One region of the Cutibacterium sp. LaCa_89 genome, then DNA from elsewhere that is predicted to be linked to it. Evidence: riboswitches for the same ligand, from Rfam matches in the RefSeq annotation. Region 1 holds a riboswitch; each other region holds the start of a gene.
What was found. Region 1 has a riboswitch for thiamine pyrophosphate ahead of thiM (hydroxyethylthiazole kinase). Riboswitches for the same ligand answer to the same signal wherever they lie in the genome.
Positions count from the first base shown of each region.

Region 1 (6,047 bases):
CGGCGTCCTTGTTGCGATGGCCTTCGGCGACGGCGCCTTCGGTATTCTGAACGCCTTCGGCGCCGAGCAATTTCCCAATGAGGCTCGCTCCACCGGTCTCGGACTCGGTTACGGCATCGGTGCGACTGCCAAGGTCATCGGTCCGGCGCTCATGGGACTCATGGTGGGCGGATCTGCGGTCAAACAGAATGTCACCTTGGACGCGGTCTTCCCGGCGTTCATCCTGTTCACCGGGCTGCTCGTCATCGGCGGTGTGACATACATGTTCGCCCGCGAAACTCGCGGCACCTCACTCGACACGATCTGACCTATCAAACGATCCTGACGTCGAGGGCCTGTACCTGACTCAACGGGTTAACCGAAGCCGTGACCTGACGGGTAGCCAGGGGGCCCTCGACACGCCAGATCCAGCGATACGGCGTCATCTCGACGACGTCGATCGTGGCATCCGCGGATTCCCCGGTGGCCTTGACCACGTCCTCGAAATCCTTGCGGCGCTGATCCAACGGACGATCCATGTCCATCGTCGGGCTCCACTCCTGAGCCACCAGATCGTCCGACCAGTTGCGAATGATCTTCTCGACGTCGTCGAGATGCTGCCGGACTTGGGGATTCATCGGCGAAGGATGGACGGCATCACAGGCCTTGCGATCCTTGGCCGCGGAGGGCAGCAGCAGGTCGCCCACCCCGGGAACAACGGTGTCGAGGGCCGTGGAGGTTACGCGGATGGCCGGGTGATACGTCTGATTCGCCAGCACCACGACGCCGACCCCGGAGGACGGATGCCACATCATCGTCGATCCATACCCTGGATACCCGCCACAGTGGTAGACGATGTGTTCCTTCCCCGTGACAGCGACGTGCAGGCCATATCCGTACCCTTCGGTGACTGGGCCGTACGTCGTGAAATACCGCTGCATTTGCTGCATGTCGCGAAAGACCTGGTCCCAACCATGGTCCTCGCTGGTCCACGCGGTGATGAAATGGCTCACCCAGATCCCGACATCCTTGGCGGTGCAGATGAGGCCGCCGATGGGGGAGAAGGTTCCGGAGCCAAGCAAGGGCTGGACGCTGCCATCTCTGCCGAGGCCTGGGGCGAGCTTTCCCTCGGGTACTTGCGTGACGTCGAGGAAGGATTCGGTCATCCCCAACCGACGGATGACGTCTTCCTCGACGACGTCGATGAATGGCCGCTCGGTCGCCAACTCGACGACGCGGCCCAGGATCGCGTAACCGAGGTTGGAATAGGCGTACCCCGTCCCCGTCGCGAAGTTCGTGATGAAGGGTTTACCCAACAGCGCCTCGAACTCCTCGCGTGCCATGGCCTGCTGACGGTCGGCCCACGGATCGTCCGGTGGTAGACCGGTAGACATGGACAACGCGTCACGAATCGTTGCGTTGGCGATGGGCTCCTGAAGCTGCGGAATCCACCTGCCGAGGGTGTCGTCGAGAGCGGGCCGTCGAGAAGCCACGTCGATCAGCCCGTGACAGATCCCAAGGACGCTGGCAGCGGTGAACGACTTCGACATCGACGCGATGCTGTAGACGCGATCGTCGGTGTCGTTACAGCGCACCTCACTGTCGTCAACGGTTGCCCAGGACAACGAGGTTCCACTCCCGGCGGCTTCTGACGACGCAGCATTGAGAACGTCGACGACAGGGCTAAGACGGGGATTCATGGCGGCATTGTGTCACTTGAGACGTGGGTTGGTAGAGCGGATTCGGACACCGCTGGCCCTAGAAGACAGGAGTGCGGCGTTGCCAGCGCGCATCGTGGCAGTAGATTGGACCACAACAACGCGGGAGCCCACCACAAGGGCTGAGAGGGTGTCGTGATGGCACCGACCGTCTGAACCTGTCCGGGTAATGCCGGCGAAGGAAGTGGTTGACATGACTGAATTGTCGAATCTGGTGTCGGAGTCTGTGGAGCGGCTGCGTCGGGACAAGCCGCTGGTGCAGTGCTTGACGAACATCGTGGTTGCCAATTTCACCGCGAATGTGTTGTTGGCTGCGGGGGCGGTTCCCGCTATGGTCGATAACCCCTCAGAATCTGAAGGGTTCGCCTCGGTGGCTGACGGCGTGCTAGTCAATGTTGGTACCCCGTACCGGGAGACCGCTGAGGCCATGGTTGTTGCCGCGCGTGGCGCCGCAGGTAGTGACACGCCGTGGGTGCTCGACCCGGTGGGGGTCGGGATGCCATGGCGTACCCAGGTCGCGCTGGACGCGTTGCACGTCGGCGCTCCAGCCGTCATCCGGGCGAATGCCTCCGAGGTATTGACCTTGGCTGGAACGGGAGCGTCTTCCCGAGGCCCGGAGGCCGGAGATACCGTCGAGGATGCCTTGAGATCCGCCGCTGAGCTCGTGCGCACATACGGCACCGTGGTCGCCATTAGTGGTCCCGTCGATCACATCGTGGACGCTCGCCGGCACGTAACCGTGTCATCGGGGCATGAATGGATGGCGCGAGTGACCGGGGTCGGATGCTCACTAGGGGCTCTGACAGCAGCCTTCGCAGGCGTCCAGAAGGATCACCTCATTGCCGCTACATCCGCAACCGCCATGCTGTGCGTAGCTGCCGAACGAGCAGCAGATCGCAGTGTGGGCCCGGGCGGATTCGCTCAAGCTCTCATCGACGAGCTGTTCCTGGTGTCACCCGACGAAGTCGGCGCGAGAGGAGGGCTTCGCGATGTCACGGCCTGACTTCGATCTTTCGGTGTACCTCGTCACAGACACCGCCCAATGTGGCGGCCCAGACAGGGTCGTCGAGACCGTGCGGCGTGCTATCGCCGGCGGGGTGACTCTGGTCCAATTCCGCGACCACGACCTGCCCGACGACGAATTCGTCACCTTGGGACGGCGGGTGAAGGATGCGTGCAGTGGAGTACCCCTTATCATCGACGACCGGGTGCATCTGGTCGCCGACATCGGAGCCGACGGCGCCCATGTCGGGCAGTCCGACATGCCGGTCGCCCAAGTTCGAGAGATTCTCGGGGACGATCTGCTAATTGGCTTATCCGCGCAGACCTCCGCCCATGTGGAGGCTGCGCTGTCTCATGGCCGTGACGTCGTCGATTACTTGGGTGTTGGGGCTTTGCATGGCACGGGGACTAAACCTGAAGCAGGCGAGCTCGGCCTAGCCGCGATACGCGAAGTCGTCGACGTCAGCCCGTGGCCGGTGTGCATCATTGGCGGCGTCGCTGCCTCTGACGCTCAGGATATAGCCCGGGTGGGTTGCGACGGCCTCAGCGTAGTCTCGGCAATTTGTCGAAGCGCCGATCCCGAGTCCAGTGCTCGGGAACTCGCACAGGCGTGGCGCCGCGCGAAGGGGAGGTGACGTCAGGGCGTGCACAAGCGCCCAGTGCTACTGGCATCTTGTTCAGATGAGCGGCCCTGGTGCGCATGGTACATAATCAGGCACGAGGGCACCCTAAGATGAGCGCCATGAGCACTTCTGACGTCACTCGTCGCGCCTCCAAGATCTCCGTCGTCGGGGCCGGTTCGGTTGGTTCCTCGCTGGCCTACGCCTGCCTCATCCGCGGATCGGCCGACCTCGTTGCCCTATACGACATTGCCAAGGACAAGGTCGAGGCCGAGGTAGCGGACCTCGCCCATGGCACTCAGTTCACCCCCGCCTCAGTGATGGGTGGCGCTGATGTCCACGACACTGCCGACTCTGATGTCGTCTTCATCACTGCCGGGGCCCGTCAGAAGCCGGGCCAGACCCGTCTGGACCTTGCCGGCGTCAATGCCAATATTTTGCGTTCCCTCATGCCGCAGCTGGTCGAGCAGTCCCCGAACGCCCTGTTCGTGCTCGTCACCAACCCCTGTGACGTCCTGACCGTTGTTGCCCAGCAGGCCACCGGGTTGCCGGCTAACCGCGTCTTCTCGACCGGTACCATGCTCGACACCTCGCGGCTGCGCTGGCTCATCCGTCAGTGGGCCAACGTCGAGCAGCGCCATGTACACGTGACCATCGTCGGCGAGCACGGCGACTCGGAGTTCCCGCTGTGGTCGACCGCCAACATCTCCGGTGTGCCGATCCACGACTGGACAGTCGAGGGTGAGCGCGTCTTCACCGAGGACGTGCTGGCTGATCTGGCTCACGAGGCCGCCTTCGCCGCGTACAAGATCATCGAGGGCAAGGGTGCGACGAACTACGCCATCGGTCTGACGGGTGCTCGTCTTGCCGAGTCCCTGCTGCGTCCGGGCCGTTCCGTCCTGCCGCTGTCCAGCGTCATCGAGGATGTCCACGGAGTCTCCGGGGTAGCCCTGTCCATGCCGTGCATCGTCTCGCGTGACGGCATCGAAGGAGTGGTCCCGGTCTCCATGAGCGCAGCGGAAATTGCCTCCCTTGAGGCTTCCGCGGAACGCTTGCGTGACACTTTGTCATCCATCTCGTGACCTGCTGAACATCTGTGCTGACGACCTTCTAGGCTGGGGGTATGTCAGTTCCTTTTCAGTATGCACAGGACAGTGACGGAGAACTTCTCAAGATTGCGGCTCGCGGCCAGGAGGTGTTGACGAACCCCCTGGCCAACCGAGGCACGGCTTTCACCCTCGAGGAGCGCAAGACCCTTGGTCTCACGGGCCTGTTGCCGTCGGGAGTCATGACGATGACCGACCAGCTCAAGCGGGTTTACGCCCAGTACTCGGCGCAGCCGGACGACCTGGCGAAGTACCTGTACCTCAACCACATGCACGACCGTAATGAGGTGCTGTACTTCCGCCTCATCGCCGAGCACATCGAGGAGATGCTGCCCATCGTCTACACCCCGACGATCGGCAAGGCGATTGAGGAATACAACCACTGGTACGACCGTCCGCGCGGTATTTACCTGTCCATCGACGACCCGGAGGACATGGAGCAGGCCCTGGGGCAGTTGGGCCATGGCCCTGACGATGTCGACCTCATCGTGGCCACCGATGCAGAGGGCATCCTTGGCATCGGTGACCAGGGTGTCGGTGGCGTGGCGATCACCGTCGGGAAACTGGCGGTGTACACCGCGGCAGCCGGAATCCACCCGCACCGTGTCCTACCCGTCATCCTCGACGTCGGCACCGACAACATGGAACGCCTCAATGACGACGGCTACCTCGGTGTGCGTCACCCTCGTGTGCGCGGAGAACGCTATGACGCCTTCGTCCAACAGTACGTCGAGACGGCCCACCGGATGTTCCCGCACGCCCTGCTGCACTGGGAGGACTTCGCGGCCGGTAACGCCACCCGAATCCTCAACAAGTACCGGGACGACTACTGCACCTTCAACGACGACATCCAGGGCACCGCGGCCGTGGTCGTCGCCGCCGTGTTGAGTGCCGTCAAGGCGTCCGGCACCCCGCTGAGCAAGCACCGTATCGTCATTCACGGCGCTGGTTCAGCTGGCACCGGCATCGCGAATCTCCTGGTACAGCTCATGGTCAGCCAGGGCCTGGACGAGGAAACTGCGCGTTCCCACTTCTGGGGATTGGGATCCCGGGGTCTGCTGCGGGACGGTCTGCGGCTGCGTGACTTCCAGCAGCCCTTCGCTCGCAGCAAGGAGGAGCTGGAAGGGTGGACCACTGACGCCCCCGACCAGTACACGTTGAGTGACGTCGTGCGTAACGTCCATCCGACGATCCTCATCGGTTGCTCCGCCCAGACGGGGGCCTTCACCGAGGAGATCGTCAAAACGATGTCGGCCCACTGTGATCGTCCGGTGATCATGCCGCTGTCGAACCCGACCCGTAAGGCCGAGGCACTGCCTTCCGACATTCTCAAGTGGACTGAAGGACGCGCCCTGGTGGCCACCGGTTCGCCGTTCAAGCCGGTCATGGTCAACGGTGTGACGTATCAGATCGCTCAGGCCAACAACGCCCTGGTCTTCCCGGGCATCGGTTTGGGAGCCATCGCAGTGCGGGCGTCCCGCGTCACCAAGGGCATGATCGCGGCTGCTGCCGAGGCGGTCGCCATGCACGTCGACAACCGGGTGATGGGAGCCTCGCTGCTGCCGTCCATTAAGACCCTGAGACCGCTGTCGGCGTCGGTGGCCATTGCCGTTGCCCAACAG
Region 1 is NZ_CP190889.1:928,071-934,117, forward strand. It holds gene ACP8LP_RS04340 (MFS transporter) at 1-307, shown strand, start outside; gene ACP8LP_RS04345 (serine hydrolase domain-containing protein) at 312-1,679, opposite strand; TPP riboswitch at 1,790-1,898, shown strand; gene thiM (hydroxyethylthiazole kinase) at 1,867-2,700, shown strand; gene thiE (thiamine phosphate synthase) at 2,687-3,334, shown strand; gene ACP8LP_RS04360 (L-lactate dehydrogenase) at 3,433-4,401, shown strand; gene ACP8LP_RS04365 (NAD-dependent malic enzyme) at 4,443-6,047, shown strand, end outside.

Region 2 (6,047 bases), 760 kb from region 1:
GACGAGGTCGCGCAGATCAGCGTTCTCAGGAACCATCGGCGAGGCGAAGAGCTCGTCAGCAGCTGTGCGGGCGACGAGGTAGTTCTCCGGGTTCTGCGGCACCCAGGCGGTGTGCCCGGGCTCGGGGAGGGCGAGCTCGCCGGCGGCAGGGTCGTCAAGCCCGGCCAGCAGCCTCAGCAGGGTGGACTTGCCGACCCCGCTGGGCCCTGACAGGACCGTGACGTAACCGCGTCGGGCCGACATCTCGACGCCACGAAGCAGCACGTCGACAGACTGCGGACGGTGAGCATCGAGAGCGACGGCCCGAGCGACTGCCTCGCCGGGAGTAGCGGGGTGCCACGGCACTTCGGTGGGCTCGCGCGAGTCGAGGTAGTCCTCGAAATCCCAGATCCGTTTGAGGGTGCCGTGATCGGTCAACTCGACAACCTGGTCGAGGATCCCACGCCACTGGTCCGGATGGTGGTCGACGACGAAAACCGTCCGGTCGTGGGCCATCATGGCGACCTCGTCTCGAATCGCGCTGGCCGATTCCTCGTCGAGCATCGAGATCGGCTCGTCGAGGAGGAGCAGCCCGGGGTCGGTGGCCAGGATTCCGGCGATGACGAGACGTTGCATCTGCCCGCCCGACATCTTCGTGGTGGAGTGGTCACAGGGAATGGTGAACCGGGCACGGCGTCGGGAATCCTCGACGATCGGCCAGATCTCCTCGCGGGGAACGCGATGATTCTCCGGACCAAAGGCGATGTCACGTCCACAGGTCGCGGCAACGACAGAGTGGATCGGCTCCTGCTGCAGCAGACCGACGTTGTCGTCGCCCCACGTACTCACTTGGCCCGTCAGATCGTGACTCTCCTCCTCCAGCAACCCTCCGACGGCGTGCAGCAGGGTCGTTTTGCCAGCACCCGAAGGCCCTGTGACAAGCACCCTTGCGCCAGCAGGCAGGTGGAGGTCGATGGGCCCGAGGATGGGGGCGTCGCGGCCCGGGACGCCGACAGTCAACCCCTCGACATCCACTGGCACCGCCCGACGAGCGGAAACGTCGTCAACCTGGTCATTACGGGCCAAGACGTCAGTCATGACAGATTCCGCGCCGACGCCGTACTCCGCTTTCCGCCACGCAGTTCACGAGAAACCGCGAAGGGGTTGAGGGCACCAGCGGCCGCCAGGCCGCGGACGATACCCCACGCCAGCAGCCCGCCAAGCAGCGCTCCGGAGACGACCATGAGGATGAGGTAAACGACGGTGTCCCCGAAACGGAACATCGGGTAATAGGAAATACGTTCGTAAATACCCTCAGCGATACCGGTGAGAGCTCCGGCAACCATGGCGAGCTTCGGTCCAGCCTTGCGATAGGCGACGATGAGCAGACACAGCTCCATCGGCAGAGCCTGGATGAGACCCGAGATGAGGGTCCCGGCTCCCCACTGACTTCCGAGGGCGGCCTCAATGGATGCAGCGAGGACCTCCGCGAGAAGGGCCGCTCCGGGTTTGCGGACGATGAGGCCGGCGATGAGGGCGGGTAGAAACCAGATGCCGGCGAGAATGCCCTCGGCTGGCACATACACCGAGGACACCGGCTTGAGGAGGCTGTAGAGAGCGCCGTAACCGAGGAAGATGACACCGAAGGCCACCGCGATCATCACTGGGGTGACGATGTCAATGGTGCGATACCGCATGGCAGGTTTGTCGTTGGTCATGGAAATCCTTCCGTCCCTTCGGAAGGGGGCGCACATGCGCGAAGAGCCCGACTCCCTACGCCGGTCCTAACCGGTTCAGGTTCGAGGGTCTGGGCGGTGCCCACTCTCAGCATCCGATGATGCTCCCCTGTCGTTGAGAGCCATCGTAGTCGCGGTTGGCGGGAAGTCTCCACCCACAACGGGTTCGGCGATCCTTGCGCGGGGCTCGGAGGTCGTCGGGCGGGGCCCGTCGCCCGGACCCCGACGATGTCGGGTATTCCGCCTCCTGGTGAAAATCGGGGTCATGGACCCCCGTCGTGCCATCTCCCGTAGCAGCTTTCGCCATCAGAACCCCGATCTCCACAAGGTTGCGGGTGGACCGGGACGCGAAGGGACACGTTGCTTGGAAACAAGTCCTCAACTCCCGGACTCAGCGTGGGTGCTGGACTTGGCCCGCCGTCAGCTATGCCCCAACGCCCGATTCGTGCGCTTCGTGGGCATGGCCGTCAGTGGGTCCTCGGGCCAGGGATGTTTGGAATAACGTCCACGATTCTCCGCTCGCACCGAGGGGTAGACGTTGGCCCAGAAACTGGCGAGATCGTCTGTGACGGCCAACGGACGTCGGGCTGGGGACAACAGATGGAGCACCACCTTCACGCGGCCGTCACAGATCATCGGGCCGTCGGTCCACCCGAAACACTCCTGGAGCTTCACCGCGAGCACCGGAGCGGCGTCACTGCCGGGTTCCGGGTAGTCAACGCGGATTCGCGACCCGCTGGGGACCGTGATCGTCTCGGGGAGGGCCTCGTCAAGACGTGCCGATTGCTGCCACCCCAGCATCCTGCGTAGGCCAGAGGTGGCGTCACTCCCCTGCCCTGCGGCCAGGCCATCCAAGTCGAGCCATTCCTCGGCGCGAGAGAGCAGAGCCTCATCACTGGCGTCAGGCCAGGGGTCTCCGAGTACCCGGTGGGCCAGGGCGAGCCGACTCCTCAGGGACTCACCGTTCTTCGTCAGGCCTATAACCTCGAGCCCGCGGGATCTCACTTCTTCCAGCACCGCTTGACGGGCTTCATCACGCCCTGGCCGGACCGGGGTGCACGACAACTCGATGGCACCAAGCCGCGAAACGCGCCGACCGCGAGCCTTGCCGCCATTCCAGGTGACCGTGGTCTCGGTCGCGAGCATCGCCGAACCGGCATCCAGAGCCGCCGATTCCGCCAGCGGGACCGCTGCCCGGATGAGGGCGCCGCTCGTGACGCGAGAGGTTCGGGCAACGGCCAACCAGGGCTGCCCGAGCAACCCGGGTGGGCAGTTGCGGGGCAGTTCAACCCCAGTGCCACAAGCCAACAGATAGGACGATGACCCCTCACCACGGCTGCGAGCGATCCAACCTGGGCGAGCCAGGGAGACGACCGTGGCGACGGCATCATCGTCGGTGATGTTGGTGTCGGGGAAATCGTCAGTGAGACGCGAAAGCCGGTCAGCCTCGCGACGCCACACCCTCCCATCGGGGTGACGACCAGTCCGCAACTGGCGCCACTGCCCGACGAGGTCGACCTGTCCGTCGTCGAGGCCGAGCATGGCGACGATCTCGGCGCAGCGACGAGACCCGACAATCGGCGCGCCGTCGACCAGGGCCCTTGCTAGACGCGGGTCGACCGGAACCGTCGCGAGCTGACGCCCTCTGTCGGTGACTCGACCGTCAGCGTCAACAGCACCTAGGTCACGCAGTTCCTCCTCGGCCTCGGCCGCCCGGTCCTGTGGCAATAGGGTTGGTAGGGCCATGCCTTCGCCACGAGGAGAGCCCCAGACGGCCAGCGCCAGCAGCGGTGCCACAAGGTCGGCATGATCAACCTCGGGGGCCGGGTCGGCATCCATCCCAGACCAGTCCTGGGGCCGCAGGCTCCGCACCGCGACGCCAGGGCCGAGACGAGCTGCACGTCCGGCACGCTGAATTGCCGAGGCTCGAGATTCCCGGACTGTCACCAGGCCCGTCATGCCGCGATCACGATCCAGGCGCGGTTCCCGAGACAGACCCGAGTCGACGACGAGCCTCACCCCCGGCACCGTCAGGGAGGATTCCGCAACCGCCGTCGAGACGATGACACGGCGCACGTCACCTGGGTCTGACAAGGCACGATCCTGCTCACGCGCCGACATCGACCCTGACAGCCCGACGATTTCCACGCCATCGAGCCGGGAGCGCAGATCCGCGACGACGTGGTCGACCTCGCGCGCCCCCGGCACGAAGACCAGCGCCGAACCATCTGGGTGGTGATCGAGGGTCTCGACGGTGACACTGCCAAGGTGACTGAGGAACTCGGGAGTCACACCCCGAGAATCCACAGGGGATCCCGAGGCTGGGGCCCACTCGATCTGGAGCTGATGCAGGGCCGATGACACCTCGACGACCGGTACCGGCTCGTCCGTACCGAGGAGGCTCGCCCACCCGGAGCTGTCGACGGTGGCCGACATCGCCACCACCGTGAGGTCCTCGCGCAGCTGGGCCACCTCGCACACCATCGCGACGGCTAGGTCGGCATCGAGATGACGCTCATGGACCTCGTCGAGGACGACGGCATCAACCCCTGTCAGGTCAGGATCACGCATCAGGCGGCGAAGGAGAATCCCGGTCGTCACGAACTCAACCCTGGTGTCGCGGGTTGTCGTCGACTCCCCGCGCACGGTGTGGGAGGCGAACTCGCCGGGGCGGGTCCGGGTGAGTGTGGAAAGTCGGCGTGCGGCGGCTCTGGCTGCCACCCGTCGTGGCTGGGTGACGATGACCCGACCCGAACACCGCGATGCGACCAGCGGCGGGACGAAGGTCGTCTTGCCGGTGCCCGGTGGGGCGACGATGACCGCCCTCCCAACATCCAGGGCTGTGGTGATCTCGTCGCAATGATCGGCAACCGGATGCCCGGAGCCTATTGCGTCGAGGTCGAAACTCCGCGTCACTGGGCCGTCCCCCACCCCTGGGTCTCCCTCTCGTCCAGGGGATCAGGAGCAGTGGCCTCGGCGACCGTGCGGTTCGTCATTGCCTCCGTGGGGGCATCTTCCAGCGACCAGTCCGTCGCCCGGATAGGAATCCAGGAATCGGCCACCCGCTCGACGATCATCGTCATGATCATGACGGCATCGGGCTCGGCCCCCGGGAGCGCGGCGAACTCGTCAGGGCTGACCCACTGAAGCTCCAGAGACTCGCCAGGACGCGGTTTCTCCGCCGGATCACCATCAGCAACCATCGCCATGACGATGTCGGAGTGAAAGTGCCCTGGGTAGGGGCTGTGGGTGTTGAGAAGCACCGGCGTCGGGTGCATGAGGTCATGAACCCCGTCAGGAAGCCGATTCCATGGCTGTAGGACGCTCAACTGGTCAATGTGGTAGCCAGCTTCCTCGTGGAGCTCGTGAGCAAGGGCCTGCCAGGGGTTCTCGGTGTGCTCGACGTGTCCGCCCGGTTGAATCCACAAATTCATCTTGCGGTGTTTGTGCACGAGGGCCTTCCACTGCCAGCCACGTGGGCTGTCGGATGGAAACCTTCTCAGGATCCACGCGCTGATCGTGACGTCGTGTCCATGTGGCTGGGTGTGGAGATGTGGCATGGTCCAAGCCTGTCACGCTGCAAGCTGAAGTGCCCGGCCCCGACCTACCCATGGGGCTCGCGTTATTGCGAAATACAGCACATTTTTGGGACAATCAGTATGTATCACCATCATTCGGAGGATCAGATGGACATCAATACCCTGTTGTCGGACATTGGCCTGCCGGGCCTGGGTCGCAAACCGGTTCTGGCGGACTCCAAGCCTCGAGTCGTGATCGTTGGTGCTGGTTTCGGTGGCTTGGCGGCCGCTGAGAAGACTGCCGAAGCAGGGTGCGACGTCACCCTCATCGACCGCAACCCCTACACCACGTTCCAGCCGCTGCTGTACCAGGTCGCGACCGGTGGTCTGAACCCAGGTGACGTCACCTACCGCCTGCGTTCCTTCGCCGCTCAGAACGGTTCTCGCACCCACTTCCGTCGTGCCTCTGTGACCGACGTCGACACCGAGAACCGCATCGTCAACGTCGACAACGGCGACCCGATCTCGTACGACTACCTCATCCTGTCCCAGGGCGTCGGAGCCAACTTCTTCGGTACCCCCGGTGCCGCCGAGCACTCGTACACCATCTACACCCGCGTATCCTCGCTGCGCGCACGCGACGCCATCTTCACCTACCTCGAGGACCTCGACACCCAGCGTGACAAGACCTTCGACGTCATCATCGTTGGTGGCGGCCCGACCGGCGTCGAGATGGCCGGCACCCTGGCCGAGATGAAGTCGATCGGCATCCCGGCAATCTTCCCGGACGTGTCCACCGACCGCGTCCACGTCA
Region 2 is NZ_CP190889.1:169,250-175,296, reverse strand. It holds gene ACP8LP_RS00725 (ATP-binding cassette domain-containing protein) at 1-1,077, opposite strand, end outside; gene ACP8LP_RS00720 (ECF transporter S component) at 1,074-1,697, opposite strand; TPP riboswitch at 1,733-1,836, opposite strand; gene hrpB (ATP-dependent helicase HrpB) at 2,136-4,646, opposite strand; gene ACP8LP_RS00710 (NUDIX hydrolase) at 4,628-5,275, opposite strand; gene ACP8LP_RS00705 (NAD(P)/FAD-dependent oxidoreductase) at 5,402-6,047, shown strand, end outside.
Region 2: it holds a riboswitch for thiamine pyrophosphate, as region 1 does, so the genes downstream of both, ACP8LP_RS00720 (ECF transporter S component) here and thiM (hydroxyethylthiazole kinase) in region 1, are expected to answer to the same signal.

Region 3 (6,047 bases), 810 kb from region 1:
TGTTGGCGGAGGAGGATGTCGTTGGCCTGTCGCCTGAAGTGGTCCTGTCCTCGGAGCCCGAACATCCTGCCAGTGCGAGGCTGGGGGCAACGAGGAGGGTGATGAGGGCCGAGATCCTTCTCGGCGTAGTCTTCGTCTTCGGAGTACTCACGCGGTTCTCCCTGCGGTCATGCCGCAGGACTCACGGTGGCACCCGCGTCGTGTGCCCGGCAGACTCCTACGGCGAGAGTCGTTACTTGCCACTCCGTAGGGAGTCGACCGGACTGAGCTGTGAGGCATCACCGTTGCGCGACAGTGTCGGATTCCCACCGACTTCGCTCACTAAGGAGTACCCCGGACCGAGTCCGATTCGAGGCAATCGCACATTAACACCCCGTGTCAACGGCGGTGAGCAAGGGGTATGACACACGGAGCTGCCAAGAATTGGCCCAAAATCACGATGGTGACGTCACCATCGCGATTTCTTGGCAGCTCCGTGTGGTAATCCTCAGGTATCGAGTCCTCAGGATCCCGATGCGAGCCGACCGATGACCTCCCACGGCCGATGCGGGGCCACCACACCGTGTAGCTCCTCGACGTCGCCCCGATCACAGGCCAGTTCGAGGCAGGTCGAGGGCCCTCCGGAGCGAGCCAGGTCAACCTCCACGTCCCGAAACTCGGCCCGTAACCCCGCGGTGGAGGCGAGCTGTGCGGCCTCCCACGCCACCCCGTGTGAACCCACCGGGACGCAGTCGTGAACCTTCCCGGAGGCCACCAGGTCTCGCACCTCCGCGAGTGGCACGATCTCGCGCCGGCCAGGGGCGACGTCGTCATCAGGGGCCGAGACGGGAGTCCCGACGCAGACCAGCACGTCACCGTCATGGGCCCGGGGGAGTTCTCCCTCTGGCATGACGCCGATGACTGTCACGCCAATCCCGGTCTGGGTCGTCGCGACGTTGTCCTCCGTCGAGCCCGTGACCGCCGTGGGGTCAATCCCGACGGCGGCCGCGCAGCGTCGGAACTCCTCGATCATGGGCTGGGCTGACTCCCAGTCCTGGCACAGGGTGTTGACGAGGACGAGAGGACGCGCACCGGCGCACATCACCTCCAGGAGGGGTACCCGCGCTCCCAGATGAGCGCACCACACCGGGTCAGCTGGGTAGGAGTCGTCAGGACGCGGGCCGATCCCACCGATGGTGTCACAGGCGATGACCAGACGAGAAGCCGGGACATCAGCCACCAGCAGGTCACGCAGCCTCGTGACGGGTAGGGGGGATGAGGGGAGATGGTTCGGGGCGGTCACGGTGTCATTCAACCGCGACCGCCCCGAAGTTGCACTGGAAGGACGTCATGACGTCAGCACGTCACGGCAGGATGTCCTCGTAGTAGGTATTGCGCAGCAGGACCGACAACAGTCGACCACCGGGCAGGTGCCCGTCGTTGAGTGTCTTGGCGGAGGCCAGCAGAGAACGGATGTCGTATTGAGCAGGCCATGTCGGTGGGATGTCGCGGTCGAGGTTGAGCAGCCCGTAGACAGCCATCATGGCGGTACGAGCCGATCCTTCGACGGTGAAGATGCAGTCGTCCGGGGTTTCGACGAACTGGCCCAGGCAGGCCAGGTTGACGCAACCGTCCGGGATGACCTCCGGGCGATCTCCCTTGCCACGAGGCATGAAGAAGGCTGTGATCCACGGCATCGTCGCAATGCGAACCTTGGTGCGAGCCTTGATCTCCTCGAACTGGTCGAGCAGACCGAAGTGATAGCAGTACTCCTTGAGCAGTTCCTCTCCGGTGCACTCCAGCATCGGCTTCTTGACGATGTCGCCCTTCTCGAACGGGTACAGGCCGTAGGCCCAGGCGACGCCCCAGTCCTTCGGCTGATCGTGGAACTGTGGCTGACGGTTCATCGTCAGCGAGATGCACCACGACGAGTCCTCGGCGGTGATGATGCCGCCGGTGACCGTGCGTCCGGACAGTGGATCGTTGCCCGTCAGTTCCCTGATCTTCTGGAGGAATGGATGGTCCTCACCGATGAAGTTGAAGCTGATCGACTGCCACACCGTCTTGTCGGCGTCGCTGCAGAAGACGTCGGGACGACCGAACACGGCGGAACGACGGACCAGGTTGCGCCACAGCTCCCAGCCGGCGACCTCGTCCTTGTTGTAGGGGGCGGGGTGGTCCATGTCGCCGTAGCCGGTGCACTCGGTCAGTGAACCGTTCGTGACGAAGACGAGGTCCTTCGGGGTCATGTCGATGCGATGTTCGCCGCCCTCCTTGTCGCGCCACAGAATGCCTCGGGCGACCTTGCGGTGAGCAGTGATCTCCAGGTCGACGTCGTAGACCAAGGTGTCGTACTGGAACTTCACGCCGCGCTCGGTCAGCCACTTCATGAGCGGGACGACGAAGGAGTCGTACTGGTTGTAGCGGCTGAACCGCAGGCAGGAGAGGTCCGAGAATCCGGGCAGCAGGTGGAGGAAGCGGTGCATGTAGCGCTTGAACTCGGTCAGGGACTGCCACTGCTCGAAGGCGAACATCGTCTTCCACAGTGTGTAGAAGGTGGAGTGCAGGAAGTCTTCGTCGAACCAGTCCTCGATGGACTTGTAGTAAGTGTCGGACTCCTTGGCCAGCAGCAGCTTTAGGACGGCGAGCTGGCCTTTCTTGTTGATGCCCATCTTGTAGGCCGAACGTTTCTGGCCCTGGTTGTTGATGATGCGGCAGTGGTTGACGTTCGGATCGTTCTCGTTGACGATCCGGAACTCGTCCATGACGCTGTAGGGCTCGGGCATCTCGAGGGCCGGGATGTCCTTCATGACGTCCCAGAAGCACTCGAAGTGTTGCTCCATCTCACGACCGCCACGGGCGATGAAGCCCTTCTCGGTGTCGCCGTCGCCGTCGAAGGCGCCGCCGGGCTGGTGGAGCTCCTCGAGGATCGTGATGTTCTCGGCAGGCATCTTGGCGTCACGGATGAGGAAGACGGCTGCCGTCAGTGCAGCGATACCAGAGCCGACCAGGTATGCCTTGCGCTCAGCGATGTCGTCCGGGGGCACCGGGTGGTTCATGGTGTAACGACCGAGGTCGTTGTGAACGAACGAGTTGCCATCCGGGCTGACCGGGAAGCTGCGCTGATAAATCTTTTGGCAGTTCGTCATGATTCACTCCTCATACGACTTCGCCGGAAGTTCTCCGGTGAACTTCGACTAGCCTCACGATAGCGCCGGAAGGGTGTGATGGAATGCCCTCTTTTTGAGACTTTCGTAAGAGTTTTCTTGAGCGTTCTTCGTCGTCGGGACTCGGGGTGCAGTGCCTTGTCGCAGTCGGGTGCCATACTTATCGCTGGACACGGGGTGCGCCGTATCGGCGCTGAGATCACACCCGTGGAACCTGATCTAGTTCGTACTGGCGAAGGGATGTCCGAGATGGCTTCTTCCACCCCCAGAAACCCGTCGCAGGGCTCAGTCCCGCGCGTCCTCTCCATCGCGGGAACGGATCCCTCCGGGGGTGCCGGCACTGCTGCCGACACCAAGTCCATCACCGCGGCCGGTGGGTACGCGATGGCCGTCGTCACCGCCCTGGTTGCCCAGAACACTCAAGGGGTGCGCGCGATCCACACCCCACCCACCGAGTTCCTGAGGCAGCAGTTGGCGGCAGTCAGCGATGACGTGGCGATCGACGCCGTCAAGACCGGCATGCTCGGAACGGTCGAGATCATCGACACGGTCGCCAGATTCCTCGACGAGCACCGCCCGCCCGTTGTCGTCGTCGATCCGGTCATGGTCGCCACCAGCGGAGACCGGCTCCTCGCCCCTGACGCCGAGGCTGCCATGCGCGAGTTCTGTCGCCGGGCAACCGTCGTCACCCCGAACATTCCCGAGCTCGCAGTGCTGTGCGAGACCGGACCGGCGAAGGGCGCCGAGGAAGCCCTGGAACAGGCGCGCGGCTGGGCCAAGGAGACCGGGGTCGCCGTCGTCGTCAAGACCGGCCATCTCGACTCCCGGCGTGTCGACAACATCTGGGTGGGCTCGGAAGGGACGACGTACACCGCGCAGAGCACCCGGGTGGAGACGACGAACACCCACGGCACCGGATGCTCGCTCTCCTCGGCTCTGGCGACCCGGCTGGGTGCAGGGGATGCTCCCGGCGAGGCCCTGGGATGGGTCACCGACTGGTTGCACGAGGCGATTCTGCACGGGTCAGAGCTGAAGGTTGGCCGGGGACACGGTCCGGTCGACCACTCCCACCGGGCACGACGGCTGTCCGCCGATGCCTCGGCGGTGGCTTGGTTCGGGCCGATCGAGCCGCTGGAGTCTCCCAAGGCCCTCGTCGGTTCGGCGGGGTCAGCACCCACTGCTGCGGTGGACCCGGTTGGTCCGTGGACGACGGCCCTGTGGCAGGCCAGCGCGGATCTGGCCCGTCAGATCCAGGGATCGGACTTCGTCGCTGCCCTCGTCGATGGCACCTTAACGGGTCACGCCTTCAACTTCTACCTCGGTCAGGACGCCCGATATCTGGCCTGCTATTCACGAGCCCTGGCCGCTCTGGCTGCTCGCGCCGTCGACCCGCAGGACGCGGCGTGGTGGGCGCAGTCGTCCGAGACCTGCATCGTCGAGGAGGCTGCCCTGCACCGCACCTGGTTGGAGGGACGCGATCAGGCTCCGGCCGGCCCGGTGACGACGGCGTACACGAATTTCCTGCTGGCACACACTCTGGGTGACGACTACGTCGTCGGGGTGGCGTCCGTCCTGCCCTGCTTCTGGCTGTATGCCCAGGTGGGAGCCGGGTTGCCGCAGGTTCCGGAAGGCCATCCCTATGCGTTGTGGCTCGACACCTACCGGGCCCCGGGGTTTGTCGAGGCTACCTCGCACACCCTCGTCGTCGTGGAGAAGGCCTTCGAACAAGCTGGTCCGACTGCTCGGGCACGTGCTGCCCATGCCTATCTGACGGCCTGTCGTCATGAGTTGGAGTTCTTCGACCAGGCGATGCGTGTCTGAGCCGCCATCGCCCCGCTCCAGACCGCACCATCCACACTTGTTCAAGGACTTGCCCTCATGACCACGGCAACATCACTGCCCACCGTTCCGAACACCTCGTCGAAGGGGACGATGCCACCCGAAGGACGGGCCGCTCTGCGGGCCGGCGTCGTCGGCAACTGGATTGACAACATTCACGTCTTCCTACCCCTGACGGCCCTCGCCCCCGCGATGGTGGTGCTCGCCGGCCCCTCGGCCAGCGCCTCCGTCGGCGCCCTCGTCGTCATCGCCATGCTGCTGGGACGTCCCCTCGGCGGGATGATCTTCGGACGGATCTCCGACCGGCTGGGACGCACCCGTACCACCCGCCTGGCCATTGCCGGCACCGCGACCTGCGCCGGGCTCATCGCCGTCATGCCCACCCACCAGCTCATCGGGCCGTGGACGATCGGGCTCATCCTGCTGCTGCGATTCCTGGGCGGGATCTTCGTCGCCGGTGAGTACTCCGCCGCCATCCCGCTGGCGATGGAATGGTCATCTCCCAAGAAACGCGGCTTGGCGTCCGGGGTCATCCTGTCGATGGCTCCCTGGGCCCAGGCGTCAATCGCCTTCGCCGTCGCCGTCATGCTGGCCGCTCTCGGGCCGGACCGCTACGCCGCATGGGGATGGCGCATCCTCTTCGTCATCGGTGCTGCGATGAGCATCGGGATGATCATCTATTATTCCCGGCGGGTCTGCGACGCTCCTCTCCTCCACCGCACCCATGATTCCAGGGATGCCTGGAAGACCCCGACTCCCGGTGTGCGTGAGGTCATCGCCGGGGCGTGGGCGCCGGCCTTCTGGCAGGTCTTCACCCTCATGACGGGGCTGTGGCTGCTCACCGACACCACCGTGCTGATCCTCACCGCGCGACTGCGCACCGACGCCGGGCTGACGGCTACGGCGACCTCCTGGGTGATGGGAGTCGCCTCCGTTGGTCAGGCGATCTTCATGGCGCTGGCCGGGCACTGGTCCACGAGGGTGGGACGACGCCGTCTGCTGGTGTGCTGGGGAATCAGTGCCGCGGTGCTCGGCCCGCTGCTGTGGTGGGGAGCGATCAGT
Region 3 is NZ_CP190889.1:117,086-123,132, forward strand. It holds gene ACP8LP_RS00485 (ABC transporter substrate-binding protein) at 1-73, opposite strand, end outside; gene ACP8LP_RS00490 (AIR synthase related protein) at 503-1,282, opposite strand; gene ACP8LP_RS00495 (oleate hydratase) at 1,344-3,128, opposite strand; TPP riboswitch at 3,310-3,404, shown strand; gene ACP8LP_RS00500 (bifunctional hydroxymethylpyrimidine kinase/phosphomethylpyrimidine kinase) at 3,387-4,967, shown strand; gene ACP8LP_RS00505 (MFS transporter) at 5,025-6,047, shown strand, end outside.
Region 3: it holds a riboswitch for thiamine pyrophosphate, as region 1 does, so the genes downstream of both, ACP8LP_RS00500 (bifunctional hydroxymethylpyrimidine kinase/phosphomethylpyrimidine kinase) here and thiM (hydroxyethylthiazole kinase) in region 1, are expected to answer to the same signal.